4 regions of the Anoxybacillus sp. MB8 genome follow, and region 2 is predicted to be linked to each of the others. Evidence: riboswitches for the same ligand, from Rfam matches in the RefSeq annotation. Region 2 holds a riboswitch; each other region holds the start of a gene.

Region 1 (6,971 bases), on a different contig from region 2:
CGCCATTTTATTTGGCGGCAAAGCTGGGCTCGTTGAAATGCCGCTTTGTTTATTAAACCCCGGCGATGTCGTGCTCGTTCCCGATCCCGGTTATCCGGACTATTGGTCGGGCGTTGTGCTTGCGCGGGCGCGCATGGAAATGATGCCGCTGCGGGCGGAAAACGACTTTTTGCCCGATTATGAGGAGTTAAACAAAGACGTCGTTCGTCAAGCGAAATTGATGTTTTTAAACTATCCGAACAACCCGACAGGCGCGACAGCAACGGAATCGTTTTTTAAAGAAACCGTTTCGTTTGCTGAAACATACGGCATTGCTGTCGTGCACGATTTTGCGTATGGGGCGATCGGGTTTGACGGGAAAAAGCCGGTCAGCTTTTTACAAGTCGAAGGGGCGAAAGACGTTGGCATTGAAATTTATACGTTTTCAAAAACGTACAATATGGCAGGATGGCGCATCGGCTTTGCGGTCGGCAACGAAAGCATGATCGAAGCGATTAACGTTTTGCAAGATCATTTGTATGTGAGCATGTTCGGCGCCATTCAAGAAGCGGCAGCGGTTGCGCTTTTACAGTCGCAACAATGCGTCGATGAGCTTGTCGCCACGTATGAAGCAAGACGGAATACGTTTATTCGTGCATTAAACGACATCGGCTGGAACGTGCAAGCGCCAGCAGGTTCTTTTTTTGCGTGGCTTCCGGTGCCAAAAGGATATACGTCCGAAACGTTTGCCAATCTTTTACTTGAACAAGCACATGTCGCCGTTGCCCCAGGCATCGGCTTTGGAGAGCATGGGGAAGGATATGTGCGCACAGGGCTGTTGACAAGCGAAGAACGGCTGAAAGAAGCAGCAGAACGAATCGGACGATTGCAACTTTTTTAAAAAATCATTGACAAAATGAAAGACGGCTGTCATAATTCAGATTAAATTTATGAAAAACGAACCATTTCAAAAATTTCATACATTGCGAATTCTTATCAAGAGTAGGCGGAGGGACGAGCCCGATGAAGCCCGGCAACCGACTTAACGAACGTTAAGCACGGTGCTAATTCTCGCAGCAATCAGCTGAGAGATAAGAAGAGACGAACGATTAGCCTCTTCTTATGAAGAGGTTTTTTATTTGTAAAGGAGTGATACGATGATTACGGCAACATATTTGATTCATGATGACAAAGATTTGGCGAAAAAAGCGGAGGGGATTGCGCTTGGGCTTACGGTAGGATCGTGGACCGATTTGCCGCAACTTGAACAAGAACAGTTGAAAAAACATAAAGGGGTTGTAGAGTCGATTGAACAGCTTGAGGAAGATGAGCGGGTCAATACGTATTTCGGGAAGCGATTGAAACGGGCGCTCGTGCGCATTTCGTATCCGAGCGTCAATTTTAGTGCCGATTTTCCAGCGATTTTGACGACGACGTTTGGCAAATTGTCGCTTGATGGAACGATTAAACTTGTTGACCTGACGTTTTCTGACGAATTAAAACGAGCATTTCCTGGTCCGCGCTTTGGCATTGATGGCATTCGTGAAAAGCTTGGTGTTTTTGACCGTCCGCTTGTCATGAGCATTTTTAAAGCGGTGATCGGTCGCGATTTGCGATATGTGACCGAGCAATTAAAACAGCAAGCGCTCGGCGGTGTCGATCTTGTGAAAGACGATGAAATTTTGTTTGAAAACGACTTGACGCCGTTTGAAAAACGCATCGTCGCAGGAAAAGAAGCGTTACAAGACGTGTACGAACAAACAGGGCATCGGACGTTATATGCGGTCAATTTAACAGGGAAAACGTTTGAGCTAAAAGAAAAAGCGAAGCGGGCGGCGGAGCTCGGCGCGGACGTGTTGTTGTTTAACGTGTTTACATACGGGCTTGATGTATTGCAAGCGCTTCGCGAAGACGATGACATTCGTTTGCCGATCATGGCGCATCCGTCATTTAGCGGCGCGATCGCTTCATCGCACGTATATGGAGTGAGCTATGCGCTTCTTCTTGGCAAACTGTTGCGCATGGCAGGAGCGGACTTTTCGCTTTTCCCATCTCCGTACGGAAGCGTAGCGCTTGAAAAAGAACAGACGCTTGCGATTGCCGACGAACTGACGAAAGAAGAGCCGTTCGTCCGCGCGTTCCCTGTCCCATCGGCCGGCATTCATCCGGGACTTGTGCCGCTTTTAGTTCGCGATTTTGGCATCGATTCAGTCATTAACGCAGGCGGCGGGGTGCACGGTCATCCAGCCGGAGCGGTTGGCGGCGGGCAAGCGTTTCGAGCGGCAGTTGAAGCGGTGCTTTCAGGGCGTTCGCTTCATGAAGCGGCAAAAGAAAACGAACCGTTGCGACAAGCGCTTCATTTATGGGGGAGCGCATCATGAAGCCAGTCATTTTTTGCGACTTTGACGGGACGATTACGTTAAACGATAACATTATTGCGGTGATGAAACAGTTCGCCCCACCGGAGTGGGAAGCGATCAAAGACGATATACTTGCGCAAAGATGTTCCGTACAACAAGGCGTTGGGCGCATGTTTTCCCTTTTGCCGTCGTCATTGAAAGAAGAAATTGTGCAATTTTTGCTTGACACTGCCCGCATTCGCGACGGATTTTCCGAGTTTGTCGCATGGACGAAACAACAACATATGCCGCTTTATATCGTCAGCGGCGGCATCGATTTTTTCGTTTATCCGTTGTTAGACGGGTTCATTGAAAAAGAACGCATTTTTTGCAATCGCGCGGACTTTCGCGGCGAAACGATTCAAATTACATGGCCGTATGCATGCGATGAACATTGTCAAAATGAATGCGGCTGTTGCAAGCCGTCTCTTCTTCGTAAACTCGCACCAAAAGGGGCGAAAACGATTGTGATTGGCGATTCGATTACGGATTTAGCGGCGGCAAAATTAGCGGATCATGTCATCGCCCGCGACTTTTTGCTTGAAAAATGCCGTGAGCTTCATTTACCGCATACGCCGTTTACGACGTTTTATGATGTCATCGATGCGTTAAAAGAAAGCGAGGTGATCGCATGAGGCAAAAAAAATGGGAAGAGCTTGCGGAGGTGAAACGAGAACTAGCGGCGCGCGATTGGTTTATGGGAACAAGCGGCAATTTGTCGCTCAAAGTGAGCGATGAGCCACTTACGTTTCTTGTCACTGCAAGCGGCAAAGATAAACGAAAAGAGACGGCGGAAGATTTTTTACTCGTCGGTGCCGACGGACAGCCAGCGGAAGCGACGTCTCTCAAACCGTCAGCAGAGACGCTTCTTCACGTCCACATTTACAACAAAACGAACGCTGGCTGCGTTTTGCATGTGCATACCGTTGACAACAACGTCATTTCGGAATGGTACGGCGATGAAGGAGAAGTCGTTTTTACGAATCAAGAAATCATTAAAGCGTTCGGGTTATGGGAAGAAGATGCGGTATTTCGCATTCCGATTATTCCGAATTTCGCCCATATTCCGACGTTGGCGAATGAATTTGCGAAACATGTGCACGAAAGTAACGGGGCGGTACTTATTCGCAACCACGGCATTACCGTTTGGGGAAAAGATGCGTTTGAAGCGAAAAAATGGCTAGAAGCGTGCGAGTTTTTATGTCAGTACCACGTCAAATTATTACTTTTAAAACGATAAGGGGGAGTAAGTATGGCAGTGATTAAAGTGCGCAATACAGGAGAAGTGATTGAAGGAAAGGAAAACGTCGCTGCGTTTTTAAATCAGCAAGGTGTGTTGTACGAACATTGGGATGCAAGTAAACTTCCAACGCATCTGCAAAACAAATTTGTATTAACAGACGAAGAAAAAGCGGACATTTTAGCCGCGTTTCAATCCGAAATTGAAGATTTAGCGAAGCGAAGAGGCTATCAAGCGTGGGACGTTGTTGCCCTCTGCGAACAAACACCAAATTTAGAAGAGCTATTGAAAAAATTTGAACAAGTGCACACGCACACGGAAGATGAAGTGCGTGCAATCGTCGCAGGACATGGCATTTTCGTCATTAAAGGAGACGAAAACACAGGATATTTTGACGTGGAACTTGAAGCAGGAGACGTCATTTCCGTGCCAGAAGGAAATCCACATTTCTTTACATTAATGGACGATCGTCAAGTCGTTGCCGTTCGGTTATTTATCGATCCATCCGGTTGGGTTGCCCATCCATATGAAGAAAAAGAAGGGGAATAACACCCCTTCTATTTTTTTGTAAACAATATGACGCCTGCAATGGTGACGAATGAACCGATCCATTGGGGCAACGTCAACGTTTCCCCAAGCAGTATGTATGCAAATAAGGCAGTAAAAAGCGGATTAAAATTTAAAAACATGCCTGCTGTCGTAGCACCGACCCGTTTGACGCCGACGTTCCAAAGAAACATCGCAAGCACCGTCGCCCCGACGCTCGTATATAAAAGCGCAAGCGAAAAGGAGACGTTGACGTCATGAACGGAAAAAGAAGAAAGAAACGGCAACAATCCGATGACGCCAAATACGCCAGACCAAAACGTCGCCGCAAGCGGAGAGTACGATGTCATCACCGCCTTCGCACAGGCTGAATAAACGCCCCACATGATGACCGCTGCGATCATCCATAAATCGCCGATGTTTACATCCGCTAAACGATGCAGTTGCCCGTGCGTCATGACGATGAGTACCCCGATCAGTGAAACGATCATCGCGAGCCATTGTCGCAACGTCAGTTTGTCACGATAGACGACATAGGCAACGAGCGCGATCGCCATCGGATTTAACGTCGAAATTAAACCGACATGATCCGCTGACGTATAGCGAAGCGCTTGAAACATCAACACGTTAAACAACACGACGCCCGAAAGCCCCATCGCAATCAAAGGAACGATGCCGCGCGTTTGTAGGCGGATCGATCGCTCTTTTTTTAAAACGATCGGAAATAAAAAAAGGACCGCAATCGTCCAGCGAATAAACGTCAACGTGAGTGGGGAGGCGTGAGCGACAAGCAATTTGCTTGCGACAAAGTTTCCTCCCCATAATGCGCTTGTCAATAAAAGAAGCATATAATATTTCGACATGTCAATCATCCTTTAAAATGTTTCAATTAAAAATACCATCACTAATAGTCCGATAATAAAAGCGTACGTTGACGATTGTTCATTCCCATCGCCATGGCTTTCAGGAATTAATTCTTTATAAATAATAAACAACATCGCTCCAGCCGCAAACGCTAATCCGTAAGGGACGAGCGCATCGACGACAGACGTTAAATAAAAGCCGATGACGGAAGCGACAAGTTCAATCATTCCTGTTCCTGTTGCCATCAAAAACGCTTTTCCTTTTGAAATATGTTGGTTAAATAAAAAAAGCGCAACGAGCAATCCTTCAGGCGCGTTTTGGAAGCCGATCGCAAGCGCAATTAAATCGCCAATATGCGTTTGTTCGCCGGAAGCGTAGCTCACGCCGACAGATAGTCCTTCTGGAATGTTGTGAAGCGTAATTGCCGCAAGCACAAGCAACGCTTTTTTGTCCATTTTTACGCCGCTTTCAGTATGCGCTAAATCGATGTGCGGCACGATTTTTTCAAGAAACGTTAAGGCGAGCACACCGCCGCACAATCCAACCGTTAAGGCAAGAAACGTTCCGGAAGAAAGCGCTTCTGGAATTAATCCAAGCATGGACGCGGCCATCATGACACCTGCTGTAAAAGCGAGCAACATGTCGCGCCATTGATGTGTTAGCGAGCGCGACAAAAACAAAATAGGAACAGCGCCAGCTCCTGTGGCTAGCGCAGATAGCGTGCTTCCGATCAGCATGTCGACCATAATCATCCTCCTAACGGAAAACGAACAGTAATCGTCGTTCCTTTCTTTTCTATGCTATGAATGTCGATCGTTCCTTCGTGCATGTCTATAATGCGTTTACATACGACGAGCCCAAGCCCTGTCCCTGTTTGTTTAGACGTGACAAACGGTTGGAATAGCTTGTCGCTCACATGTTTCGGAATGCCGCTTCCTGTATCTTTGACGTGCAATATGCCGAAGTTTCCTTGTTTTTCGAGAGAAATGGTCAGTTCGCCACCATGCGGCATCGCTTCTATCGCATTTTTTGCTAAATTTAAGACGACTTGCTTCAAATGGTCTTTCGAACAACGAATCGGAAGCGGTACGTCTGCACGTTGAAACGAATAGATGACGTTATGGAAATGCGCTTGCGACTCAATCATCGGATGAATGCTTTGGACGATATGATTTAAATCGCACATTTCAAGCTTTTGTGCCGTCGGTTTGCCGAGAATTAAAAATTCGTTGACGATATCGTTAATGCGTGTAATTTCGTTTTGAATGACGGAAAAATAAAGTTGTGATTCGTTATCTTTATGTTTTTCACTTAATAGTTGAATAAACCCTTTAATGCCAGCGAGCGGGTTGCGAATTTCGTGCGCCGTGCTTGCGGCAAGTGTACCGATGAGCTCAAGCTTTTGCGCTTCCGTTTCCATTCGTTCGACGATCGTTTGCCGTTTTAATAGCGAATATTGAATGAACAACCAAATAATATGGATGATCACAATAAGCGACAAGATATAAGGAAGGGAAGCTTGTATCTTTTGTTTCATATTGACGTGCGGCACGTTCGCTTCAATCGTCCATGGCGCTTGATTTAAATGAACGCTTACCGTTTGTTGTGATGCTTGAAGTTTGTTTGTCGCAAGAAGAACCGCTCCATGTTCATCATATAAACGAAAAGAAGCGTTCGGATAAACGATTTTCATGCGATGCTTCATATACTCTGTGCGCAACTCCGCCACGAAAAAGCCAACCGTCTCGTTCGTCTGCTCATTGATAATCGGCGTGATAATTGTCGGTATCCGATTGCTGTCGATCATCGTCTGTTTCGTCAGTTTCGCTAAGCGCATCGTCGCATTTGTACTTTCAGAAACGAACGAAATGCGTTGAAAACGAACGTCTTGTTTTTGCATTTGTTGCAATATGTCGTTTATTTCTTCCTTTTTTAATGTCGCA
Region 2 (8,226 bases):
GCGAATCGCATCGAAAATTTGCGGTTCTTTTTCGCGTGATAAGTTAATGCATTTCGCATAACATCCGCCTTCAATGTTGAACACGCCGTTATTTGACCAACCGTGCTCGTCATCGCCAATTAAGCGACGGTTTGGATCGGCAGAAAGCGTTGTTTTCCCTGTACCCGATAAACCGAAAAAGAGCGCGACATCTCCTTCTTGACCTACGTTTGCTGAGCAGTGCATTGGGAAAATTCCTTGTTCTGGCAACAAAAAGTTCATCACAGAGAAAATCGATTTTTTCATTTCCCCTGCATATTCTGTTCCACCGATCAGCACGGTACGACGTTCAAATGAGATGATAATAAACGTTTCTGAACGCGTGCCGTCAACAGCTGGATCTGCTTTAAATGTCGGTGCAGAAATGACTGTAAATTGTGGTTCATGCGTTTGCAATTCTTCTGTTGTTGGACGAATGAACAATTGATGGGCAAATAAGTTATGCCAAGCAAATTCATTGACAACTTGAATTGGCAAGCGATAAGCTGGATCCGCGCCTGCAAAGCCGTTGAATACAAATATTTCTTCTTTCGTCATTAAATAATCGATCACTTTGTTGTACAGTTTATCAAATACTTCTTCAGAAATTGGTTGATTGACAGTTCCCCAATCAATTTTATGTTTCACAGATGGTTCTTCCACAATATATTTATCTTTTGGAGAACGACCTGTATATTTTCCAGTTGTTGCACAAACTGCACCTGACGAAGTGAGGACACCTTCTTTGCGAGTTAATACTTTTTCTACTAATCGCGGTACAGATAAGTTATGAAAAACCCCATCCCTTTGTAAGAGTGTTGATAATTTGTTTGTCAGTTCAATGGAATTCATTGGACAAAACCTACCTTTGTTTGATTTATCTTTATGTAAAAAGTATAACACATTTTGATAAATAGTCCATACTAATTCGTGTATTTTTCTTGAATTTATTTTCGAGACTATGACAGGAGAAAAAACGTTGACTTGCTCTGTACAGATGTGATATGATGCTGAAATGAACGGATACTCTTATCCCGAGTTGGTGGAGGGAGACAGGCCCGATGAAACCCAGCAACCGTCACATACGTGAAAAGGTGCTAACCTGTGGCAAGGGAACGCCCTTGAACGATAAGAGTGAAAGGCGCAGACAAATGCAAAAACCTTTCCTCTGAGGGAAAGGTTTTTTTCACGATAGACCATAATAAGAGGGATGAGTACCGTATCATTTGTCACTATACTGAGGAGGAATGTTTGAATGCCTAAACGTCGTCTGTTTACATCTGAATCTGTAACGGAAGGGCATCCGGATAAAATTTGTGACCAGATTTCCGATGCGATTTTAGATGCGATTTTAGCGAATGATCCGAATGCGCGTGTGGCGTGCGAAACGAGTGTAACAACAGGACTTGTGTTAGTGAGTGGAGAAATTACAACATCTACATATGTAGATATTCCGAAAATTGTTCGTGAAACAATTCGTGAAATTGGCTATACGCGCGCAAAATATGGCTTTGATGCAGATACGTGCGCAGTATTGACGTCAATTGATGAACAGTCGCCAGATATCGCGATGGGTGTTGACAAAGCGTTAGAAGCTCGCGAAGGACAAATGACAGATGAAGAAATCGAAGCGATCGGTGCAGGTGACCAAGGATTAATGTTTGGCTTCGCGTGCAACGAAACGAAAGAACTTATGCCGCTACCAATTTCTCTTGCACATAAACTTGCACGCCGTTTAGCAGAAGTGCGTAAAGAAGACATTTTACCGTACTTACGTCCAGACGGAAAAACGCAAGTGACTGTGGAGTACGATGAAAACGGCAAACCTGTACGTATCGATACGATCGTTGTTTCTACACAACATCATCCAGAAATTACACAAGATCAAATTGTGCGCAACATTAAAGAACATGTCATTAAACCTGTCGTTCCGGCAGAATTGATCGATGAAAACACAAAATATTTTATCAACCCAACAGGACGTTTCGTCATCGGTGGTCCACAAGGTGACGCAGGGTTGACAGGACGTAAAATTATCGTTGACACATACGGTGGTTATGCACGTCACGGCGGCGGGGCATTCTCAGGAAAAGATCCAACGAAAGTAGACCGCTCAGCAGCATATGCGGCACGTTACGTAGCGAAAAACATTGTTGCAGCGGGTCTTGCCGATAAATGCGAAGTGCAGTTAGCGTATGCGATCGGTGTTGCAAAACCTGTATCGATTTCAATTGATACGTTCGGCACGGGCAAAGTATCTGAAGATGTATTAATTGAAGTGGTGCGCAACAACTTTGATCTTCGCCCAGCGGGCATTATTAAAATGCTTGATCTTCGTCGCCCGATTTACAAACAGACAGCTGCTTACGGTCACTTTGGCCGCACAGATATTGATCTTCCTTGGGAACGTACAGATAAAGCAGAAGTGTTAAAACAACAAGCGTTACAGTTGGCGAAGTAAGGAAAAAAGGGAGAGTTACAAGATGTAGCTCTCCTTTCTTGTTTTTTAAGTAAGAACAGAAAATGAAGCGATGCCAACTAATGTACCGAGCATACAGCCAGCAAGCACATCAGATGGATAATGAAGTCCTAAATAAATGCGCGAAATCGCGACGCTACACGCGATGGGCAAGAGCCAAATCGTTAATGCCGGAGCGTATAGTAAAAATGGAATGATGACAGAAAATATTGCGGTTGTATGTCCGGATGGAAATGAATGATCAGTTAACGGATTTTTTGTTACTTTCGTGTTATGAAGTGAAATATACGGTCGTTTGCGTGGGTACATTTTTTTCATCATTGCGACAGGAATATGACTAAGTGCCAATGCGACCGCGCTCGCGATAGCAGCATCCTGCCATTCGTCACGTAGCAACCAAATGGCTAGCAATACGGTTGTAATCGAGCATGTCGCTCCTCCAATGTGCGTAATCGAGCGAAAATACGCGTTAAGCCACTTCCGATCAAAATAACGATTAATGCTGTAAAACAACTTGCACTCCCAATCGTACCATTTTCGCAACATAAGCAAATCCCCCTGAATTTATGATAAAATATATATGTTAAGTCAATAATAAAACAATGTAAAAATACCACGCCTATTTATTGCGTGGTTTGTTTAATTGAAGCGACTTATAATATTGTCCTTTTTCGACATATTCGCGGCGAATTCGTGCCATTTCACGCTCATCTTCTTCGGTTAATTCTCGAATTACTTTTGCGGGGCGTCCGAACGCAAGTGTGCGAGGAGGGATTTTCTTTCCTTGAGGCACAAGACTGCCGGCACCGATAAAAGCCCCTTCACCAATTTCAGCACCGTCTAAAACGATAGAACCCATACCGACGAGAGCCTCTTTTCTTACGATCGCACTATGTAAAATAACTTGATGGCCGACGGTCACATCATCTTCAATGATGAGTGGATTGTTTGGGCTTTGGTGAAGGACACAATTGTCTTGAATGTTTACACGGTTGCCGATGATCGTTGGTGCGACATCTCCACGAATGACGGTGTTAAACCAAATGCTCGTTTCCTCTCCAATGGTTACATCACCTGTAATGGTGACGTAATCGGCGATGAAAGCGGAAGACGCAATGTTTGGTGTATGTTCTTTATATGGATAAATCATTTGGCTCGTCCCTTTCGTTTCATTTTGTTATATTTAGTGTACAAATTTTTCGTCTATTCGTAAATATAAAGGAGGGATGTTTATGTGGAAATGGGAAGGAGAAAACGCAAAAGGCACAATTGTCATCGTTCACGGTGCTGCCGAACATCACGGTCGGTATAAATGGCTCATTGAAATGTTTCGTATGCACGGTTTTCATGTCGTTGCAGGGGATTTACCAGGACAAGGAACGACATCGCGTAGCCGACGAGGGCATATTGATTCATTTGACGAATATATAGAAGCGGTCGCGAGTTGGGTGCATGAAGCGAGCGTGTATGAACAGCCTATTTTTTTACTCGGTCATAGCATGGGAGGACTTGTCGTCATTCGCACATTGCAAGAAAAGCGACTACCTGTTCGCGGTGTCATTTTATCGTCCCCGTGTTTAGGGCTCGTTCATTATCCGTCGAAAGCACTTGAGGTCGCTTCACGCATTTTAAATGTCATTCATCCGAAAAAGCGATTTCCATCAGGATTAACGGTAGAGATGGCGACCCGAAATGAAGAAGTGCGAGAGATGGACAAAAACGATTCATTATATGTGACGAAAGTATCTGTTCGTTGGTATCGCGAGTTGGTCAAAGCCATTCGCATCGCTCATGAAAAAATTGAACACTTACCAGATGTTCCGATGCTCGTTATGCAGGCGGGGGATGACAAAATTGTTGATAAAAGTGCAGTGAAATCATGGTTTGATCAGTTGATGGTTAGTGAAAAAGTGTATAAAGAGTGGCCAAAACTATATCATGAAATTTTTAACGAACTTGAGCGAGAACAAGTATTTTTATATGCTCATACGTTTTTAACGTTGCAATTGCAAAGAGGTGAGCTTATTGAGCGTTCCAACAAATCCTTTTAGTTTAATGCGGGCTGTATATCGTCGCGTTTTTCCGATCGTTCATCGCGAATTAGATATTTGGAAAAAAAGAGCGGAGGCGATTCCGAACGAGGAATTGCGCAAACAAGCGTTAGCAAGCATCGCAACAAAAACGTTTCATTGTGAAGGAGGAGCGATTTTGTCGTTGCTTGCTGGAAAAGAGATGGAGCGATGCATTCGTTTTATCGTTGCTTATCAAACGATTAGCGATTACTTAGATAATTTATGCGATCGAAGCACGTCACTTGATCCGACCGATTTTCGTGCGCTGCACGAGTCAATGATGCATGCGTTAACGGTCGGGGCAAAAAAAGAGGCATATTACCGCTATCGTACGGAACAAGATGATGGTGGTTATTTGCATGCCCTTGTCGATACGTGTCAAGAGACATTGGCAGAAGTTCGGCATTATCATATCATTGCCCCGTTTTTACATGAACTTGCATCATATTATTGCGACTTACAAGTACATAAACATGTGAAGAAGGAAGAACGGATTCCGCGTCTGAAGCAATGGTTCTCCCAACATGAAGCGTCGTTGCCGAACATGGAGTGGTATGAATTTTCCGCTTGTTCCGGATCAACGCTCGGTATTTTTTGTTTAGTCGCTTACGCTTGTACCGATTCTTTTGATCAACGTCTTGCTGAACGGGTACGAAACAGCTATTTCCCATACGTGCAAGGGCTGCACATTTTACTTGATTATTTGATTGATCAAGAAGAAGATCGACAAGGTGGAGATTTAAATTTTTGTTTTTATTATCCAAATGAAGAAACGCTATTCGCTCGTTTATGTCATTTCGTTGAAGAAGCAGATCGGCATATCGCGCAGTTGCCGCATCGCGAATTTCATCGCTTTATTCATCGGGGGTTGCTTGGGCTATATTTATCGGATGAAAAGGTGCACGAGCAAAACGCCATTCGTAAGTTAGCGAAACAATTGTTGCGCTCAGGTGGTATAACATCTCATTTCTTTTATTGGAACGGACGAATGTATCGAAAATGGCAAAAATGGATGTATGCGTGAGGAAAACGGGTGTATAATGGAAGAAAAGAAGAGAGGGATGAATATGTCGTTACCTCGCTTTTCACACGTCACGTATGAACAATATTTAATTATGCGTCAACATAGTGATGAAAGATTAGAATATATTGATGGCGTCGTTTATATGACACCTTCACCTAGCATCCAGCATCAACTCGTATCAAGCAATCTTCATACAATATTCGGGAGTTATTTGAAAGGAAAGACATGTAAAGTATTTGCCGCTCCCACAGACATTGAGCTAGTGAGTGAAACATGTTCTGAAAGAAAGCTCGTCATTCCTGATTTAAGCATTATTTGTGATCAAACCGGATTTACAGACACAAAATATGTCGGTGTTCCAACGTTAATTGTTGAAATACTCAGTCCTTCGAATCAAGCGCACGATTTAGTGACGAAGTTTAATTTATATATGAAATATGGTGTAAAAGAATATTGGATTGTTAATCCGATGAAACAAGCCGTGACCGTTTATGTATTAAATGAAGATAGGCTATACGAGCAGGCGGATATTAAAGTAAGTGTTGGAACTGTTCAATCTGCTTGCTTTCCAGGTTTGTTTGTTCATTTAGAAGACATATTTCACTAACAAAGCAAAAGTAGCGATAGGGAAGACCGATCGCTACTTTTTATCTTTTCTCGATGGCAACGATAAACGGCGGATGATTGATTTGATTCATAAATTCGTATCGAATGACGTGTGCGCGTTGTTGGTCGATCGTTGAAACGTATTGTAAAAGGGCATCGCGCTCAATCGCTCCTTCAGGATGACCGTGGTAAATGACGAGGACAATAATTCCTTCAGGAGCCATGATTTCAAGCAATTGCTCAATGGCGGCAATCGTTGAGTTTGGTTTTGTCACAATTTGTTTATCCCCTCCAGGCAAATAACCGAGGTTAAACATCGCGCCAGTTATGCGTCCTTTGTATTGTGGAGGGATGTGAACGAGCAGCTCTGCGTGGCTTGCTTGCACGAGCGTGACCCGTTCTTCCATGTGGTGTTCACGCAATCGTTTTGTTGTATTTTCGATGGCTTGTGCTTGAATGTCGAAACCGAACACATGTCCAGTCTCTCCGACACGTTCAGCCAAATAAAGCGTATCATGGCCGTTGCCAACCGTTGCATCGACGACGACATCTCCTTCTTTCACAGCGGAGTCGATGAGCGAACGAGCAAACGGCAAAATGCGCATCAGCTTCATCGCCTGTCTTCCTTTCTCACATATTTTTTTCCTTGATAACTATTGCGGCGCTCTAATTCGGCATCAATCGCGTTTAACACTTCCCATTTATTGACGCTCCACATTGGACCGATCATTAAATCGATTGGACCGTCTCCTGTAATGCGATGAACGATCATTTCTGGCGGCAATACTTCTAATTGATCACAAACGAGTTGAACATATTCATCGAACGTTAAAAATTGAAGCATTCCTTTTTCGTATTGTTTCACCATTGGTGTTCCTTTTAGCAAATGAAGCAAATGAATTTTAATGCCTTGCACATCTAAATGGGCGACCGTTTTTGCGGTTTCCATCATCATGTCGTACGTTTCAAGCGGCAATCCGTTAATAATATGGGCACAAACGCGAATGCCATGTTTGCGTAGCTTCTCTACACCTTCTACATAGCATGAAAAGTCATGCGCGCGGTTAATTAAGGTAGCTGTTTGTTCATGAACCGTTTGCAAACCAAGCTCGACCCATAAATACGTTCGTTCGTTCAATTCCGCTAAATAGTCAACGACGTCATTCGGTAAGCAATCAGGGCGTGTAGCGATCGATAAACCGACGACACCGTCTAAATGTAATACCGTTTCGTATTTTTCACGCAACACGTCAACGGGTGCATGTGTATTTGTAAACGCTTGAAAATAGGCGATATACTTCCCATCTTTCCATTTTGTATGCATTTTTTCTTTAATCGTATGAAATTGGGTGACTAAATCGTCTGTTCGTCTGCCAGCAAAATCACCAGAACCGGCTGCGCTACAAAATGTGCATCCACCATATGCGACTGTACCGTCGCGATTTGGACAATCGAATCCTGCATCAAGCGATACTTTAAAAACTTTTTCACCGAACGTTTGGCGTAAATGATAATTCCATGTATGGTATCGTTTCTTGTCGTTTGTATATGGAAAAGGATTCATGTTCATCACCTCGCATCATTTTAGCATTGTAGCACGATTTAAGCAGGAAACTCAATGGCGCTGTGATAAATGACAAGAAAATGTACAAACTATAAAGCGATACGGAAGAAAGGAAGGGATGCGTATGGCGACAAGACAGTCGATGGACGAGTTTTTGCAACATTGTGAAGATGTGCTTCGCTATGCAAAAGAACAATATACAGAAGCGAGCAAGCTTGAACATTATAACGATACAGAATATGTAAAAGCTCAGCAAATGCTTGAACATGCGGTGACCGATTTGGCGCATTTTTCGTTAAGCTGTAACGCCCAACAGCGCGAACAATTACACCGCATGCGTTTACAGCTTGAACAATTACAAAACGATATGATTTTACTTCGTCATTAGGAGGAAGCAGATGAAAAAACGTTCGAAACAAAACAATCCAGAACAAAAAACGCTGCATGCGAAAGATTTCGGTGA
Region 3 (8,226 bases), on a different contig from region 2:
GTAAACGGAATAAGCAAAATAATTAAAATAATAAACGGAATCGAGCGGAAAATGTTGACGAACGACGCAATGGCACCGTTAACGAGACGATTTTCCCATATGTTTCCCTTAGACGTTAAAAACAGCAATAAACCAAGTAAAATGCCAAGCACAAATGTTGCTATAACAGAGATAGCTGTCATATACAATGTTTCCATCGTCGCCGCCCATATTTTATCCCAAACGACGTTCGGGAATAGTTCATTCCACATTCGCCAACACCTCCGCTTCCACTTCTTGCTGGCGAATAAAAGCGAGCGCTCGCTCAACTTCTTCATTCGCACCGTCTAAATGAATGAACAACACTCCATATGAGCCATGATGCGTTTGTGAAATTTTGCCTTGTAAAATATTCACGTTTAAATCAAAATGGCGAATAAGTTGCGTGATGAGCGGTTGCTCAGCCGCTTCGCCGACGAATGTAAGTTGAACAACTTTGCCGTTTGGATATCGTTCAAGAAGATGCAACATCGCTTCTTTCGTTTCCTCCGGCTCCGTCACTTGTTGGACAAATCGTTTCGTAATCGGTTGCTGTGGCTTACGGAATACATGAAGCACTTCGCCCATTTCAACAATTTTTCCGTTTTCCATGACCGCTACGCGATCGCAAATTTTACGAATGACATGCATTTCGTGTGTAATTAACACGATCGTTAAATCGAGACGTTTATTAATATCGACGAGCAAATCTAAAATGGAGTCCGTCGTTTGTGGGTCAAGCGCTGACGTCGCTTCATCACATAGCAACACTTTCGGGTTGTTCGCTAACGCACGCGCAATGCCGACGCGCTGTTTTTGCCCTCCGCTCAATTGCGACGGGTATGCATTTTCTCTTCCTTGCAAGCCGACGAGTTGAATGAGCTCATCGACACGCTTCATCCGTTCCTCTTTCGGCACACCCGCAATTTCTAACGGGAAAGCAATATTTTCACACACCGTTCGCGACCAAAGTAAGTTGAAATGTTGGAAAATCATCCCGATTTGCTGACGAGCTTGTCGTAATTGTTTCCCACTAATTTTCCCCATATCTTTTCCATCGACAATGACTTCACCGCTTGTCGGCTTTTCTAGTCCATTTAACAATCGAATGAGCGAACTTTTTCCCGCTCCGCTATAACCGATGATGCCGAAAATTTCTCCTTCTGCAATATGCAAGTTTACATGATCGACCGCAGTCACATTTCCGCTTGCTGCTTTGTATACTTTCGTTACATTTGATAAAGTAATCACGTCGCTGTCACCTTCCTTCCATGAAAAAAGCCTTTCTGTTCAAGAGAACAGAAAGGCGTTATCGTCCATTCTGTCTCTTATCTCTCAAAGCAAACGCTTTGTGTGAATTGGCACCATTTCAGCAGCGCTGACGGTTGCCGGGTTTCATCGGGCACATCCCTCCACCTCTCTTGATAAGAGCGCTTTTAAACGCTTTATTCAGTTAACGTTTTAATGCATTCAAGGACATTTTTAAACTACGAAAGTGATTATATCATCGAAAGAAGGACGGTGTCAATAAAAATTTTTTCAACTATTTCCCGTCATGATTAAGTGAACTGAATATATATATCATTGAGGAATCGCTACTCCTAGGATGTCGGGCTACGAACAACCCTCTGCTTTTGTTATGTAAACAGTGTGAGAGGCTTACCCAAAACGCATTAGCGTTTTAGATCAGCCTCTTCAGTTCAAAAAATGAAGTTAAACTTTCCAATTGTAGGCATACATAGTTACATGACAAACGGATCCTTTAATTACATTCTTCTTTTGTAATTTTAATCGTTACGTACACTTTATGAAAGGAGTCATAGTAGTCAGCTTGTGCAACACTAGAGGTATACCATTTATCAACTAATTTTAAGTAAGAATCAGTGTTTTCTAAAGAATAAATCCCCGTAATAGTAGAAGTCTTAGTCGTTAGATTTCGATCGTACGTAACTGTCATCGTCACTGTACCATACATACTCTGAACCGTTTTTGTTTCTTTATTTCCTCGGACAATCGTATCAAGTGGAGCAATTTTTGATTTTGAATTGCTTAATTTTGCTATTGAACTCCCTACTGCAGGAGTAACTGTAATTGTTACATTCCCCTCTTTATATACTCGTTTCGGGAGCGTACTAGCTTCAGTAGTAATTAACGACCCAAAAAAACCATCTAATAACAGAGTAGCAGTTAGTGCTAGGGTAGCAACTAAAATAAGCCTTCTAAATTGCCTTTTCATTATTTTCTCTCCTCACATAGTCCAATTGTAATGCTAGTTCTCCGCTACTTGTCCATAATGAGATAGACTTGTACATTAGCGCCAGTTAAACATCGGTATCATGAATATAAGCAGGAATTTTTATTTAGCTGATTACTCACCATAGGTACAACATATTGTATAAAAATCGGACGTTCTTTATCTCAACTTATACATTGCTCATACTCCTCCGCTTCTTCTCCCAAAAATAGCTGATCAGCTATTTTCATTTTACCAAAAATAGAAAAGAAAAAAATCCGTATTTTCCGCCAATTTTTTGACGAAAATCCGCCAATTTCTTCAAAATAAATGACAAAGTTTATTAAATGAAGTAGAATCTAGTAAAAAATAATGGAGGGGAAATCGCATGACTATTCGTACATTGCTTATTGATTCTGATCCTATCTATTTGCTTGGGTTGGAAAAATTATTGGAAAACGAAAGTAACATAACAGTTATCGGTTCTGTTTCTTGTCTTGATTCACTAGATACTCTCATACATATACATGTACCAGACGTCATTGTAATAAATGTACACATGCACATAGCAAAAGCATGGGACTGGGTAAAAAATGTGAAGGAGACACATCCCACGATAAATATCATTATGCTATGCAACTATCCACCGCTCGCCTTATCTGCGTACGAAGCAGGTGTATCCGGCGTATTGTCAAAAGAAAAAGTTTCCACTCATTTAGCACATGTGATCCGATACAGCAACGAAGGAGAAAAACTTTTTTTAGCGGATAATGAAACTGCGTATTTAACAAAGCACGGTTTAACAAACATGGAAATCGATATATTACAAATGTTAGCGGATGATCAAACGAGTACACAAATTAGCGAACAGCTAATGATAAGCAAACGAACAGTAGAACGTCACCTTTCTTGTATTTTCGAAAAACTAAAGGTTTCGTCACGAACTGGAGCGGTTGCGGAAGCGCTACGGTTACAACTCATAAAATGAAAGGTGCTAGTCGAAATATATAACTAGCACCTTTCATACCTACACTTGCGAATATACAGAACGAATACCTGTCGCCGCTTCAATTGCCTGCTCTAAGTCTTCAATTAAATCGTCCACGTTTTCGATTCCGACTGATAAACGAATCATATCTTCCGTCACACCAGACGCTTGTAAATCTTCTCCGCTTAGTTGCTGATGCGTCGTGCTTGCTGGATGGATGATTAAACTTTTTGCATCGCCGACGTTGGCGACATGCGACCAAAGTTTAACGTTGTTAATTAATGTCGCCCCCGCTTCACGACCGCCTTGAATGCCAAAGACGACGACTGCACCTGCCCCTTTGGGCATATATTTTTTCGCTAACTCTTTTGCTGGGTGATTGTCATGCTCAGGATATAACACCCAATTGACTGCTGGATGGTTGTCTAAATACTCAACAATTTTTCTCGTGTTGGCAATATGTTCTTTCATGCGTACGTGTAACGTTTCAAGCCCTAAATTAAACTGAAATGCGTTGAACGGGCTCATCGCTGGTCCTAAATCGCGCAATAGTTGCACGCGTGCTTTCACGATATACGCTGCTGCACCAATGTGTGCGTATACGAGATTATGGTAGCTTGGATCTGGTGTCGTAAACGATGGAAACTTCGGCGAATTCCAATCAAAATTTCCACCGTCGACAATGATGCCTCCTAGCGTCGTCCCGTTGCCAAGCAACCATTTCGTCGCAGAATGAACGACAATGTCTGCTCCATGTTCAATCGGACGGCAAAGATACGGCGTCGCAAACGTATTATCGATAATGAGCGGGACACCTGCTTCGTGGGCAATGTTTGCAACCGCCTCAATATCTAACACATGCAAACTCGGATTGCCGATCGTTTCCGCAAAAATAGCTTTCGTTTTCGGTGTAATTGCAGCGCGGAAATTTTCTGGGTTAGCTGGATCGACAAAATGAGTTGTAATGCCGTATTTCGGTAACGTATTTGCAAACAAATTGTACGTCCCTCCATACAGCGTGGAAGCAGACACAATATCATCTCCTGCTTGAGCGACGTTTAAAATGGCCATCGTAATCGCCGCCATGCCGCTCGCCACTGCTAAAGCCCCTACACCACCTTCAAGCTTTGCTACTCGCTCTTCAAATACGGTCACCGTCGGATTATGAATGCGCGTGTAAATGTATCCTGCTTCTTTTAATGCAAATAAGTTTGCCGCATGCTCTGTGCTATCAAACAAATACGCATTTGACTGATAAATCGGTACCGCACGCGCTTTCGTTATCGGATCGGTTTGTAGTCCCCCGTGTACAGCAATCGTTTCAAATTTCATCATTTCTCCCCCTGAACGAATAATTGTTGAATATTTTGAATTTTAACACGATAAAAACTGCTCGTCAATGAACAAGATCGTACGGTTTAGCAAGAAAGAAAACTGACTCTAATAATAAAATGTGGCGAAACGATGCTGTGACGGACAATTCGTTTAAGCGAAGTTGTTGCTGAAGTTTTAACGATCCTTGTAGTAGTGACATAATGGCCTGTGCGGAACCACGAATCGATATGACCCGATCCTCGTTCGCTTTTTCAACGCGTTGAATTCCTTCTTTTGATATGCTTAATAAAATTTGCCCGCTTTCCCATTGCAATTGAATATATAAACCGTCATTTGGTAAAATTGGTGTTAACATATTCATACAACCGCCCCCGTCCCATGTATTGTCGTATTCATTGTTTCCATACGAAGACGGTGAGTTCCTTCTATAACTGCTCGACAAATGTCTTCCTTCCTCGTCAATTTCCCAAGAAATATGTCGAAAGCTGGCTTATTCAGCCAGCTTTCGCAACGTTTCATATACATGTGGAACGGAATGAAAGGCGTATATTTTTTTCACGAGTTTACCACGTTTAAAAATAAGTAAGCATGGAACGCTTTCAATATGCCATTCGATCGCTTTGTCAGGCACATAATTTAAGTCTTGACGCTCAAACGTGACAGTTGGCAATAACTGTTCAAGCACATCAACCATACGGCTTGCCACTTGGCATGTGCCACATAATGGCGTGTACATATAAACGACCTTCACAATCATCACACAACTTTCTACAAATATTGTGCGTGTACATCGATATTTGCGCTTAATAATACGACCGCAATATGATGTTTCGGAGCAGCTGCAACTTCACGATACATTTTATCAATATATAAATGCTCAGCTTCCGGAAACTCACGGCGAAGTTGGCGACGCAATTTTTCTCCCGCCTCATCAGAGTCAACTAAAATGTACACATCTTTATCATACAAAGCTTCGATTAATTCATCAAGTTTGGCGGTACCGAGCGTTCCGTTTGTGCATATAATTTCTACTGGCTCACTAATAATGCTCTCGATCTTTCTTTTATCTGACCGCCCCTCGACAATAATCACTTTTTCCACTTCAATGATCGCCATCGTCATCACCTTGCACATTCATTTATGTATATTATATTCGTTGTCGTTCACTTTTTCTCCTTTTATGAAATCGAAAAGGACAGCGATGCCACTGTCCTTAACACCAACCACCTTCTGTGTCGCAATCCACATATTTCGCATCTGGATGTTCAGTAACTGTCACCGTTTTCAAAATGCGCCCTTGTTGTTCTACATATCCGCTTTTCAGCTTGAATTCGTTCGTTTCCTGAGCAAACTCTCCAACACATTCGTTGTCATAAAACAGCTGAAAACTTCCATGCTTATTTAATTTCCCAACAACATCGTTTGTAATATCAATTGTTTTTTGTTTCAACAAAAAAGACACCCCTGTGTTGTAGGGTGCCCTGCGATTTGTTTTTTAGTCTTGATTAATCATTTGTTCGTATTGTTCAGCAGTTAGTAGGTTGTCTACTTCGCTCATATCGCTTGGCTCGATGACGATCATCCACGCTTTATCATACGGTGATTCATTCACGTACTCTGGATTATCGTTTAACTCTTCATTCACAGCTATCACTTTGCCACTGATCGGTGCATATAGTTCAGATACTGTTTTTACTGATTCAACACTACCAAATGGCTCGTTTGCTGTAAGTTGTGCGCCGACTTCTGGCAACTCAACAAATACGATATCGCCGAGTTCCGATTGGGCAAAATCTGTAATACCAATGCGAACCGTATCCCCCTCGACACGCACCCATTCATGTTCTTGTGAATAACGCAGCTCTTTTGGAATGCTCATCGTTGTCCCTCCAACACATTGTTTTCCTTTTCATCATACACGATTTTCGACACGATTTCACGACAATTTAAACATTTCATGATATTTTTGTTCGTCAAATCCGACAATGACTTGCTCTCCATTTGTGATGATTGGACGCTTAATTAACATGCCGTCCGATGACAACAATTGTAACATTTCTTCTTCTGTCATCGTCTTTAATTTGTCTTTTAATCCAAGTTCACGATACTTCATGCCACTCGTATTAAAAAATTTTTTCAAATCAAGCCCACTTTTTTCATATAACGTCCGCAACTGCTCTTTTGACGGGGGCTGTTCTACAATATGTACAGCTTGTACGGAAATGTTGTTGTCATCTAGCCATTTTTTCGCCTTGCGACATGTGCCGCATTTTGGATACCAATAAAATGTCGTCATTTTCTCACCTCATCATCCTTATGTACAATAACAAAGCGAAAGTACCAGACGATGTGTCTGGTACTTCCATTATTACACAACATATCGCTCTGCTTCAATTAACGTTGCTGCCGCCTCACGTTTTTTCGCAATGACGTTGATTGGCGTATGGCGCGTTAATTTCCGCAACGCCGATAGCATCATGCGCAACATGTCCCCATGTTCCACAGCAACGATCGTTTCTTTCGCATGCGCTTCAATTTCGTTAAACGCCTCTTGGCAGAAAATTTGTGTATACAATACTTTTTGTTTATTTTTCTCAACCCCAGATTGCGCAATTGCTTTTTCCGTACGCAATAGTGCTGACTCCATCGCATACACGTTGCTGACAATATCTGCAATATTTACAAGCACTTCTTGTTCTTTTTCAAGTTTCGGACCGAATTTTTGAGCCGCTAATCCTGCGATCATTAAAGCAATTTTTTTCGCGTTGCGAACAAGATATTTTTCTTGTTCAAGCACGCCATCGCCTACTTCTTCAGGCATAAGCATCATTAACTCTTCTTGCAGTTGTTGTGCTTTTTGTAAAAGTGGCAATTCACCTTTCATCGCCTTACGCAAATACATACCTGGCACAAGGAGGCGGTTAATTTCGTTCGTTCCTTCGAAAATACGATTAATGCGCGAATCGCGATACATGCGCTCAATTTCGTATTCTTGCATGAAACCATAGCCACCGTGAATTTGTACGCCTTCATCTACGATGTGATCGAGCATTTCTGTCGCAAACACTTTATTTAACGAACATTCAATCGCATATTCGGCGATCGCTTTTGCCGTTTCTTTTCCATCTTTTGCTTGTTCATCTGTTAATTGTCCCATGCGCGCTTCAAATAAACCGACTGTGCGATAAACGGAACTTTCAGCTGCATACAATTTCGATGCCATTGTTGCTAATTTTTCTTGTGTTAACGAAAACTTCGAAATTGGCGTTTTAAACTGTTGACGTTGATTTGCATATTGAATCGTCACTTCAAGCGCACGTTTTGCTCCACCGACAGCACCAACACCGAGTTTATAACGACCGATATTCAAAATGTTAAACGCAATGACGTGACCTTTTCCAATTTCGCCAAGTACATTTTCTTTCGGAACGAGGGCATCTTGTAAAATTAATGTGCGCGTCGATGAGCTTTTAATGCCCATTTTCTTCTCTTCTGCGCCTGTCGATACGCCTGGGAATTCGCGCTCAACGATAAATGCTGTAAAGTGTTCACCGTCTACTTTTGCGTACACAACAAACACATCAGCAAATCCAGCGTTTGTAATCCATTGCTTTTCTCCATTTAAAATGTAATGCGTACCTTCCGCATTGAG
Region 4 (7,718 bases), on a different contig from region 2:
AAGGTTGAAATTCTAGTCATGTATCATATATCGTAAAAATCAAAATGTAAAGAAAATTTTTCGAGGTGAATGAAATGAATATCGCTTGTATACAAATGGACATTGCGTTTGGAGCGCCTGAAAAAAATAAACAAACGATCGTGCGCTACATGGAACAAATGGCGCGTGACGTCGACGTCGTCGTATTGCCAGAACTATGGACGACAGGATACGATTTAACGAGATTAACAGACATCGCCGACGAAAACGGCGAAGATACAAAAACGTTTCTTTCCTCGCTTGCGCGCACGTACGATGTGCATATTGTCGGCGGATCGGTAGCGAAAAAAACAGACAAACAAATGACGAATACGATGTATGTCGTCGACCGAAACGGCCATGTCGTTAGCGAATATAGTAAACTTCATTTGTTCAAATTGATGGATGAACATATGTATTTACAAGCTGGGGAGACGTTACACGTTTTTCAACTCGCTCACACGACGTGCGCAGGCGTCATTTGTTATGACATTCGTTTTCCAGAATGGATTCGCACTCATGCGCTTCACGGAGCCGAAGTGCTATTTGTCGTCGCGGAGTGGCCGCTTGCTCGCCTTCATCATTGGCGTACGTTATTAATGGCGAGAGCGATTGAAAACCAATGTTACGTCGTCGCTTGCAACCGCGCAGGAAAAGACCCGAACAACACATTTGCTGGTCATTCGATGATCATCGATCCATGGGGAAACGTGCTCGCTGAAGGGGACGAACAAGAAACGGTCATTATGGCGAATATTGACATAAACGAAGTGCAACATGTGCGCGGACGCATCCCGATTTTTGCTGATCGTCGCCCAGACGTGTATAAAATTTTTGAAAAAAAGGATTGACAAACGAGCATGAACCGATGTATGATTCGAATCAAGCGAATTCACGAAACTTTTTCACTGTTAAAAACATTCAAATAACGATAAACACTCTTATCAAGAGCAGGTGGAGGGACGAGCCCGATGAAGCCCGGCAACCGGCGATGACGCACGGTGCTAATTCTTGCAGCAGTAGGCTGAGAGATAAGAGGTGCGAAGCAAACTTCAAACCTCTTTCGTTCAGCGAAAGAGGTTTTTTATTTATGTCAAGGGAGGAATTTGTATGTACGAACCGTTAACAGAACAAAAAGCGATCGCCCTTGCTGTTCGGTTGGGGCTTTTTGGAAAAGATGCGCTTCTTTCATGCAAAGAAATTGGCGATGGCAACTTAAATCTCGTGTTTCGTATCGTCAACGAGCGCACAAACGACAGCATCATCATCAAACAAGCGTTACCGTATGCGAAAGTCGTCGGCGAAAGCTGGCCGCTCACGTTAAAACGGGCGACGATTGAAAGCCAAGCGTTGCGCACTTTCGCAAGCTACGTCCCTCAATACGTTCCGAAAGTATACTATTCTGATGAGTCTTTAGCGATTACAGTGATGGAAGATTTATCGCATTTACAAATTGCTCGTCGTGGGTTCATCGAAGGAAAAACATTTCCGAACATTTCTGAACATATCGGCGAATTTATCGCGAAAACAGCGTTTTACACGTCCGATTTCGGCATGAACCAACAACAAAAAAAGAAGCTCGCACAGCAATTTACAAATCCTGAACTTTGTAAAATTACAGAAGATCTCGTATTGACCGACCCGTTTTTTGACCATGACACAAACAACTTTGAAGCCGAACTTCGCGCAGATGTCGAGCAGCTTTGGCAAGATGACGCATTAAAACGCGAAACCGCAAAATTGAAACGGCGCTTTTTAACGAAAGCGGACGTCTTGCTTCATGGCGATTTACATACAGGAAGCATTTTCGCAAGTGACGATGAAACGAAAGTGATCGACCCAGAATTTGCATTTTACGGTCCAATCGGCTTTGATCTCGGGCAATTTTTCGCTAATTTGCTGTTAAACGCCCTCGCTCGCGATGAACGTGACCGCAAACCGCTCTTTCATCATATCGAAAAAACGTGGGACGTGTTTGTTCGCACATTTTCTGAACTTTGGCGTGAAAGCAATGAACCGTACGCGACCGTTTCTGGCGTGCTTCATGACGTGCTTCGCGATGCCCTCACAGAAGCGATTGGATTTGCTGGCTGTGAAGTCATTCGCCGAACAATCGGTTTAGCGCATGTCGCAGACGTTGACGAATTGCCGCTTGAGCGCCGACTTGATGTGAAACGTCACGCGCTTCGCCTCGGACGCGAGCTGATCGTACAGCGTGAACAATTGCCGATTCATGCGATCAAACGACTTGTGCAACAAACGGTACATGTGAACAGCTAGGAGGAAGACAATGAAATCTGTACAATGGCACGATACACATATTACGATTTTAAACCAACAAGCATTGCCTCATAAGACTGAATATTTAGAATTAAAAAATATCAAAGACGTATGGGATGCGATCGTGACGTTAAAAGTGCGCGGGGCGCCAGCCATCGGCATGACCGCCGCCTACGGCTTAGCGCTTGCGGCAAAATCGTATGAAACGAACGACTTAGCGCAATTTCATGCCGAGTTAAAACGAGACCGCGACTATTTAGCTAGTTCGCGTCCGACCGCTGTCAACTTATTTTGGGCGCTTGATCGGCTTATGAAAAGCGTTGCGCAAGCAAAATCCGTCAACGAAGCGAAAACGACGCTCATTCATGAAGCGATTTGCATTCAAGTAGAAGATGAAGACGTATGCCGCCGCATCGGCGAACATGCCCTTTCCCTTTTTCAAGACGGCGATCGCATCATGACGATTTGCAATGCAGGAGCGATTGCGACGGCGCGCTACGGAACGGCACTTGCTCCGTTTCATTTAGCGAAAGAAAAAGGAATGACGCTTCATGCGTACGCTTGTGAAACGCGGCCTGTGCTGCAAGGAGCAAGGCTCACCGCTTGGGAGCTTTCACAAGCCGGCGTCGATGTCACGCTCATTACCGACAATATGGCCGCGCAAACGATGAAAGCCAAACATATTTCCGCTGTCATCGTCGGCGCAGATCGCATCGCCGCAAACGGCGACACCGCCAACAAAATCGGAACGTTCGGTCTAGCCATTTTAGCTAAAGCGTTTCACATTCCGTTTTACGTCGCCGCTCCGCTCTCAACGATCGACTTACAGACGAAAACAGGCGATGACATTCCGATTGAAGAACGCGCAAAAGAAGAAGTGACGCATATCGGCGGCGTGCGCATCGCACCGGACGTGAACGTCTACAACCCTGCATTTGACGTCACACCGCATGAACTCATTACGGGCATTATTACCGAAAAAGGGATCATTTTTGGCGATTACGCAACAAAACTACCAACATTATTTGAGGAGGTTTTCGCATGAGAAACATATGGCTTGCCTTCGTGCTCATTTTTGCGCTATTAGCCGGATGCACGAACGAACAAGATGCCGTTTCTAAACCGGCGCAACAGCCGAAAGAAGAAACGAAACAAACGAATGAAACAACAGGAGCGGACATTCCAGCCGCGCTAAACAAACCGATTAAAATTGCCGCCATTATGCAAATGTCGATCGGCACCTTTTCATCGCAATATATCGCAGGTGTGAAAGAACAAGTCGCAAAATTTGGCGGCGAGGTGCAAATTTATAACGCGGATAACGATTTAACAAAAATGGCATCGTACGTCGAAACAGCAATCAACCAAAACGTCGATGCGATTTTATTAGATCATGGGCGCGCGGATGCGTTGAAAGCCCCTGTGGAAAAAGCGCTCGCCAAAGGCATTCATGTCGTCGCATTTGATAATGATTTAAACATTCCGGGTGTCACTGTCATTGACCAAGACGATTACAGCTTAGCATGGAAAACGTTAAAAACGTTAGCGGAAGATTTAAACGGTGAAGGCGAAATCGTCACGATTTGGGTCGGCGGCTTTACGCCAATGGAACGTCGTCACGTCATTTACGAAGCGTTTCAAAAACGATATCCGAACATAAAAGAAGTCGCCAAATTCGGCACAGCGAGCGCAAATACCGCTTTAGATACACAAACGCAAATGGAAGCGATTTTGAAAAAATATCCGAACAAAGGCGATATTGATGCGGTGTTTGCGACATGGGATGAGTTTGCCAAAGGAGCAACGCGCGCCATTCAACAAGCAGGGCGAACAGAAATTAAAGTGTACGGCATCGACTTAAGCGATGAAGATTTACAAATGATTCAACAACCAAATAGCCCATGGGTCGCAACAACAGCAACTGACCCAGCGGAAGTCGGGCGCGTGCAAGTGCGCTTTGCGTATCAAAAAATTGCAGGCGAAAAAACGCCAAACATTTATTCACTTGAACCGCATTTAGTCAAACGTTCCGACTTACCAGATCAACAAGTGTCGATGGGCGAACTGCACAACTACATTTCGGGCTGGGGACAATCAAACGTCGCTGTCTCTCCATGGATGAAAACGCTCGAACAACAGGTGAAAAAGCAATGAGCGGGCTTTCCATGAAACAAATCGTCCATTCGTTTGGCGATGTCACCGTATTAAACGGCGTGAACTTCCATGTCCAACCGGGCGAAGTTCACGCCCTTTTAGGTATGAACGGCGCGGGAAAAAGCACGTTAATGAACATTTTAGCCGGCCATCTTCAACCGACCGAAGGAACGATTGACATCGACGGACGGTCGTATACGTTTTCTTCCCCAAGAGAGGCAAAGCGGGCTGGCATCGGACATGTCGTACAAGAAGTGGACGCAGCGTTATTTCCTGCCCTGTCCGTGTATGAAAACGTGCTCGCTGAACAAATTGCTGAACAACCGAACAAGTTGTTTTCAAAAACGAAAAAGCGGGCATTTGTTTTCCAACTGCTTGAGCGCGTCGGTTTGGCGCATGTATCGCCTGATGCGCTCGTTCAAACGTGCACGCTCCATGAAAAACAGCTCATTTTACTCGCTCGCGTCCTTTCTTCTTCCGCTCGCTATATTATTTTAGACGAGCCAACCGCTTCGTTAAGCGAACAAGAAACGGAACGGCTATTTGCGATGATCGAACAATTAAAAGCACAAGGCGTGTCATTTATTTATATTTCGCATAAATTGCACGAAGTCAAACGCATTTGCGACCGGATGACGATTTTGCGCGACGGCCATGTCGTGTATGAAGGTGATGTGTCGCTACCGACGGAACAAATCGTGCGCCATATGGTCGGACGGCAACCAAAAACGCGCAACACTTTTGCGCGGGAAAAAAGTGGCGAAACGATTTTTGAAGTGAAGCAACTATACATTCCGAAAACGAAAACGACGGTTGATTTACGTGTACAGCGCGGGGAAATTGTCGGCATTGCCGGCATCGTCGGCGCAGGAAAAACAGAATTAGCAGAAAGCATCATCGCTCATGTGAACACGACAGGGGAACGCATCGTGCGCGGGAAAAAACAAACGTGGACATCGCCAAAAGATGCGATTGAAGCAGGCGTTTGTCTTATCCCAGAAGAGCGCCGCAAACAAGGGCTATTTATGAACGAGACGGTAGAAAAAAATTTAACGGTGCGTCTATTGTCGAACATTTCGAAATGGAAATGGATAAACAAACGCCGCGAGCGCACGATCGCCACATCGCTCATTTCATCGTTACATATTCGTCCATCCTCGCCGACCGCACTGGCGAAAAACTTAAGCGGCGGCAATCAACAAAAAGTCGTCATCGGCAAATGGCTGCAAACGAATAGCGACGTATTTCTTTTTGACGAGCCGACAAAAGGCATTGATGTGCATGCCAAAGAGGAAGTATTTGCGATCATTCGCTCGCTTGCTGAGGAAGGAAAAGCGATCATTTATTTCACGAGCGAGTTTCAAGAGCTGCTACATATCGCACATACGATTTATGTGATGGTCGACGGTCGTTTCATAAAAAAAATAGACGCCCAAGAAGCGACATATGAACAGCTCGTCCATGATACAACGGGAGGTGAAATGAGATGAAATTTTTATACAAATACGGAACGATGATCGCGATTGTTGTCGTCATTAGTTTTTTCAGCATCACGCTCGATTCGTTTTTTACGTATGCAAACTTTAGCGACATTTTACGTTCGATTTCCATTGTTACGCTCGTGGCGATCGGCATTACGTTTTCATTAATTGTCGACGGTTTTGATTTATCGGTCGGTTCAACCGTCAGTTTAGCGACCATCGCAAGCGCCTCCGCGCTCGTTTTACATCGTCAAGAGCTTTTCGTTGCACTCATCGTTCCGCTTCTTCTCGGCGCACTCGTTGGATTGCTTAACGCCTTTCTCATCATTCGCCTTCGCCTGCCTGATTTATTGGCGACGTTAGCCGTCATGTATATCATTAACGGCGTGCAATTGACATATACGAAAGGATTTTCGATTTACAACGACATGCCGCTTCCAGAAGGCGGAACGGCGCCGGGAAAATTTATTCCATCGTTTTTATTTATCGGACAAGGAGAGCTGTTTGGCATCCCATTTTCTGTGTTGCTTATGCTTTTTGTCGTCGTTTGTGCTCATCTTTTTTTAACGTATACAACATTCGGACGCTTGTTTTACATGACAGGCGAAAATCGTGAAGCAGCAAGGCTCACCGGCATTCCCGTCGATCGTTACCGCACGGCTGCGTATATCATTAGCGGCCTGTTCGCTGCTTTAGGGGGCATTGTTCTTGCTTCGCGCATCGGCACCGGACAAGTATCGGCAGGGGCTTCCTTATTAATGGACGGCGTCGCTGCCGCCTTTATCGGCTTTTCCGTCTTTGGCGCAGGCAAACCGAACGTCATCGGTACGCTGCTTGGCTCGATTTTAATCGGGGTGTTGTTAAACGGGCTGACGATGATGAACGTCCCGTACTACGCCCAAGATATAATCAAAGGAACGATTTTAATTTTCGCACTCGCGTTGTCCCATATCGTAAAAAAGTAACCCACCTTACGCAAGGTGGGTTTCAAACGTTCGTTCTTTTTCTACTTTTTCCATTAGTTCATCAATAAGACGAATCACTTCGGTCGATGCTTGTTCGAGTTCTTGCAGTTGCGCTTCGGCACCTTTTATATCGCCTTTTGCGTACGCTTCCGCTGCTTTTTTCGCCGCGACGTGCACACGTTCATGAGGGGCATCAAGCTTTTCATACGCTGGCGTGCCTTTCAGTTGTTTTTTCGTTTGTTCATCAAAGTACCATTTTCCTAATCGGCATTGATGGTGAGAAGCGACATCTTCCGGACGAATGTTCTCGTAGCCGACAATCATATTGTAAATGCGCCATTTCCATAATAAGTGATCCGTTTTCGCTAAATGCAATAACGCTTTCGCAGATAGTTTAATATTGTTTTCGTTAACTAAATTTAAGCGGAAACGGTCGATCGCTTTGCTTAACGCATGAACCGTCTTTCCTGTTTTTTCACCAAGCTCGCGAATATATTCTGTTAATGAGGCGATCGATGCCATACGGTTTGCGATTTCATCGACAGCCGCTGCTTGCTGTTCAGCAACCGCAGCATTCGTATTTGTACTATCTTGAATGTCGCCCATCGCTGATACGATTTCGTTTAATAAAGGCATCGCTTCTTGCGCTTGACGGACCGCTTGGCGAATCGTCGATGATGTTGAGTAAATCGCGGATGATACTTCCGATGAAATCGTCCGCAACTCTCCGACGTTTCGTTGCACTTCGCCGAGCGATTGCACTGTATGATCGGCAAGCTTCCGAATTTCTTCCGCAACGACGGAAAATCCTTTTCCGTAT

Evidence for each region. Region 2 has a riboswitch for S-adenosylmethionine ahead of metK (methionine adenosyltransferase). Riboswitches for the same ligand answer to the same signal wherever they lie in the genome.
Region 1: it holds a riboswitch for S-adenosylmethionine, as region 2 does, so the genes downstream of both, mtnW (2,3-diketo-5-methylthiopentyl-1-phosphate enolase) here and metK (methionine adenosyltransferase) in region 2, are expected to answer to the same signal.
Region 3: it holds a riboswitch for S-adenosylmethionine, as region 2 does, so the genes downstream of both, EKC99_RS06900 (methionine ABC transporter ATP-binding protein) here and metK (methionine adenosyltransferase) in region 2, are expected to answer to the same signal.
Region 4: it holds a riboswitch for S-adenosylmethionine, as region 2 does, so the genes downstream of both, mtnK (S-methyl-5-thioribose kinase) here and metK (methionine adenosyltransferase) in region 2, are expected to answer to the same signal.

What each region holds. Positions count from the first base shown of each region.
Region 1 is NZ_RXXX01000002.1:126,121-133,091, reverse strand. Features, by position in the region: gene EKC99_RS01665 (pyridoxal phosphate-dependent aminotransferase) at 1-880, shown strand, start outside; SAM riboswitch class I at 970-1,077, shown strand; gene mtnW (2,3-diketo-5-methylthiopentyl-1-phosphate enolase) at 1,137-2,360, shown strand; gene EKC99_RS01655 (2-hydroxy-3-keto-5-methylthiopentenyl-1-phosphate phosphatase) at 2,357-3,013, shown strand; gene EKC99_RS01650 (methylthioribulose 1-phosphate dehydratase) at 3,010-3,618, shown strand; gene EKC99_RS01645 (1,2-dihydroxy-3-keto-5-methylthiopentene dioxygenase) at 3,631-4,167, shown strand; gene EKC99_RS01640 (DMT family transporter) at 4,176-5,027, opposite strand; gene EKC99_RS01635 (ZIP family metal transporter) at 5,040-5,774, opposite strand; gene EKC99_RS01630 (ATP-binding protein) at 5,777-6,971, opposite strand, start outside.
Region 2 is NZ_RXXX01000007.1:73,985-82,210, reverse strand. Features, by position in the region: gene pckA (phosphoenolpyruvate carboxykinase (ATP)) at 1-870, opposite strand, end outside; SAM riboswitch class I at 1,045-1,153, shown strand; gene metK (methionine adenosyltransferase) at 1,274-2,479, shown strand; gene EKC99_RS04585 (phosphatase PAP2 family protein) at 2,525-3,043, opposite strand; gene EKC99_RS04580 (gamma carbonic anhydrase) at 3,117-3,647, opposite strand; gene EKC99_RS04575 (alpha/beta hydrolase) at 3,730-4,548, shown strand; gene EKC99_RS04570 (tetraprenyl-beta-curcumene synthase family protein) at 4,523-5,593, shown strand; gene EKC99_RS04565 (Uma2 family endonuclease) at 5,637-6,200, shown strand; gene mnmM (tRNA 5-(aminomethyl)-2-thiouridylate-methyltransferase MnmM) at 6,241-6,813, opposite strand; gene mnmL (tRNA modification radical SAM protein MnmL/YtqA) at 6,810-7,763, opposite strand; gene EKC99_RS04550 (YtzC family protein) at 7,888-8,151, shown strand; gene EKC99_RS04545 (hypothetical protein) at 8,162-8,226, shown strand, end outside.
Region 3 is NZ_RXXX01000014.1:16,884-25,109, reverse strand. Features, by position in the region: gene EKC99_RS06905 (methionine ABC transporter permease) at 1-251, opposite strand, end outside; gene EKC99_RS06900 (methionine ABC transporter ATP-binding protein) at 241-1,269, opposite strand; SAM riboswitch class I at 1,344-1,449, opposite strand; gene EKC99_RS06895 (hypothetical protein) at 1,781-2,254, opposite strand; gene EKC99_RS06890 (response regulator transcription factor) at 2,640-3,239, shown strand; gene EKC99_RS06885 (O-acetylhomoserine aminocarboxypropyltransferase/cysteine synthase family protein) at 3,279-4,571, opposite strand; gene EKC99_RS06880 (hypothetical protein) at 4,636-4,935, opposite strand; gene EKC99_RS06875 (thioredoxin family protein) at 5,065-5,334, opposite strand; gene EKC99_RS06870 (ribonuclease M5) at 5,343-5,690, opposite strand; gene EKC99_RS06865 (YusG family protein) at 5,788-6,027, opposite strand; gene gcvH (glycine cleavage system protein GcvH) at 6,070-6,453, opposite strand; gene EKC99_RS06855 (arsenate reductase family protein) at 6,511-6,870, opposite strand; gene EKC99_RS06850 (acyl-CoA dehydrogenase family protein) at 6,943-8,226, opposite strand, start outside.
Region 4 is NZ_RXXX01000002.1:133,408-141,125, forward strand. Features, by position in the region: gene EKC99_RS01670 (carbon-nitrogen family hydrolase) at 75-869, shown strand; SAM riboswitch class I at 957-1,056, shown strand; gene mtnK (S-methyl-5-thioribose kinase) at 1,129-2,298, shown strand; gene mtnA (S-methyl-5-thioribose-1-phosphate isomerase) at 2,309-3,343, shown strand; gene EKC99_RS01685 (sugar ABC transporter substrate-binding protein) at 3,340-4,452, shown strand; gene EKC99_RS01690 (sugar ABC transporter ATP-binding protein) at 4,449-5,942, shown strand; gene EKC99_RS01695 (ABC transporter permease) at 5,939-6,898, shown strand; gene EKC99_RS01700 (methyl-accepting chemotaxis protein) at 6,905-7,718, opposite strand, start outside.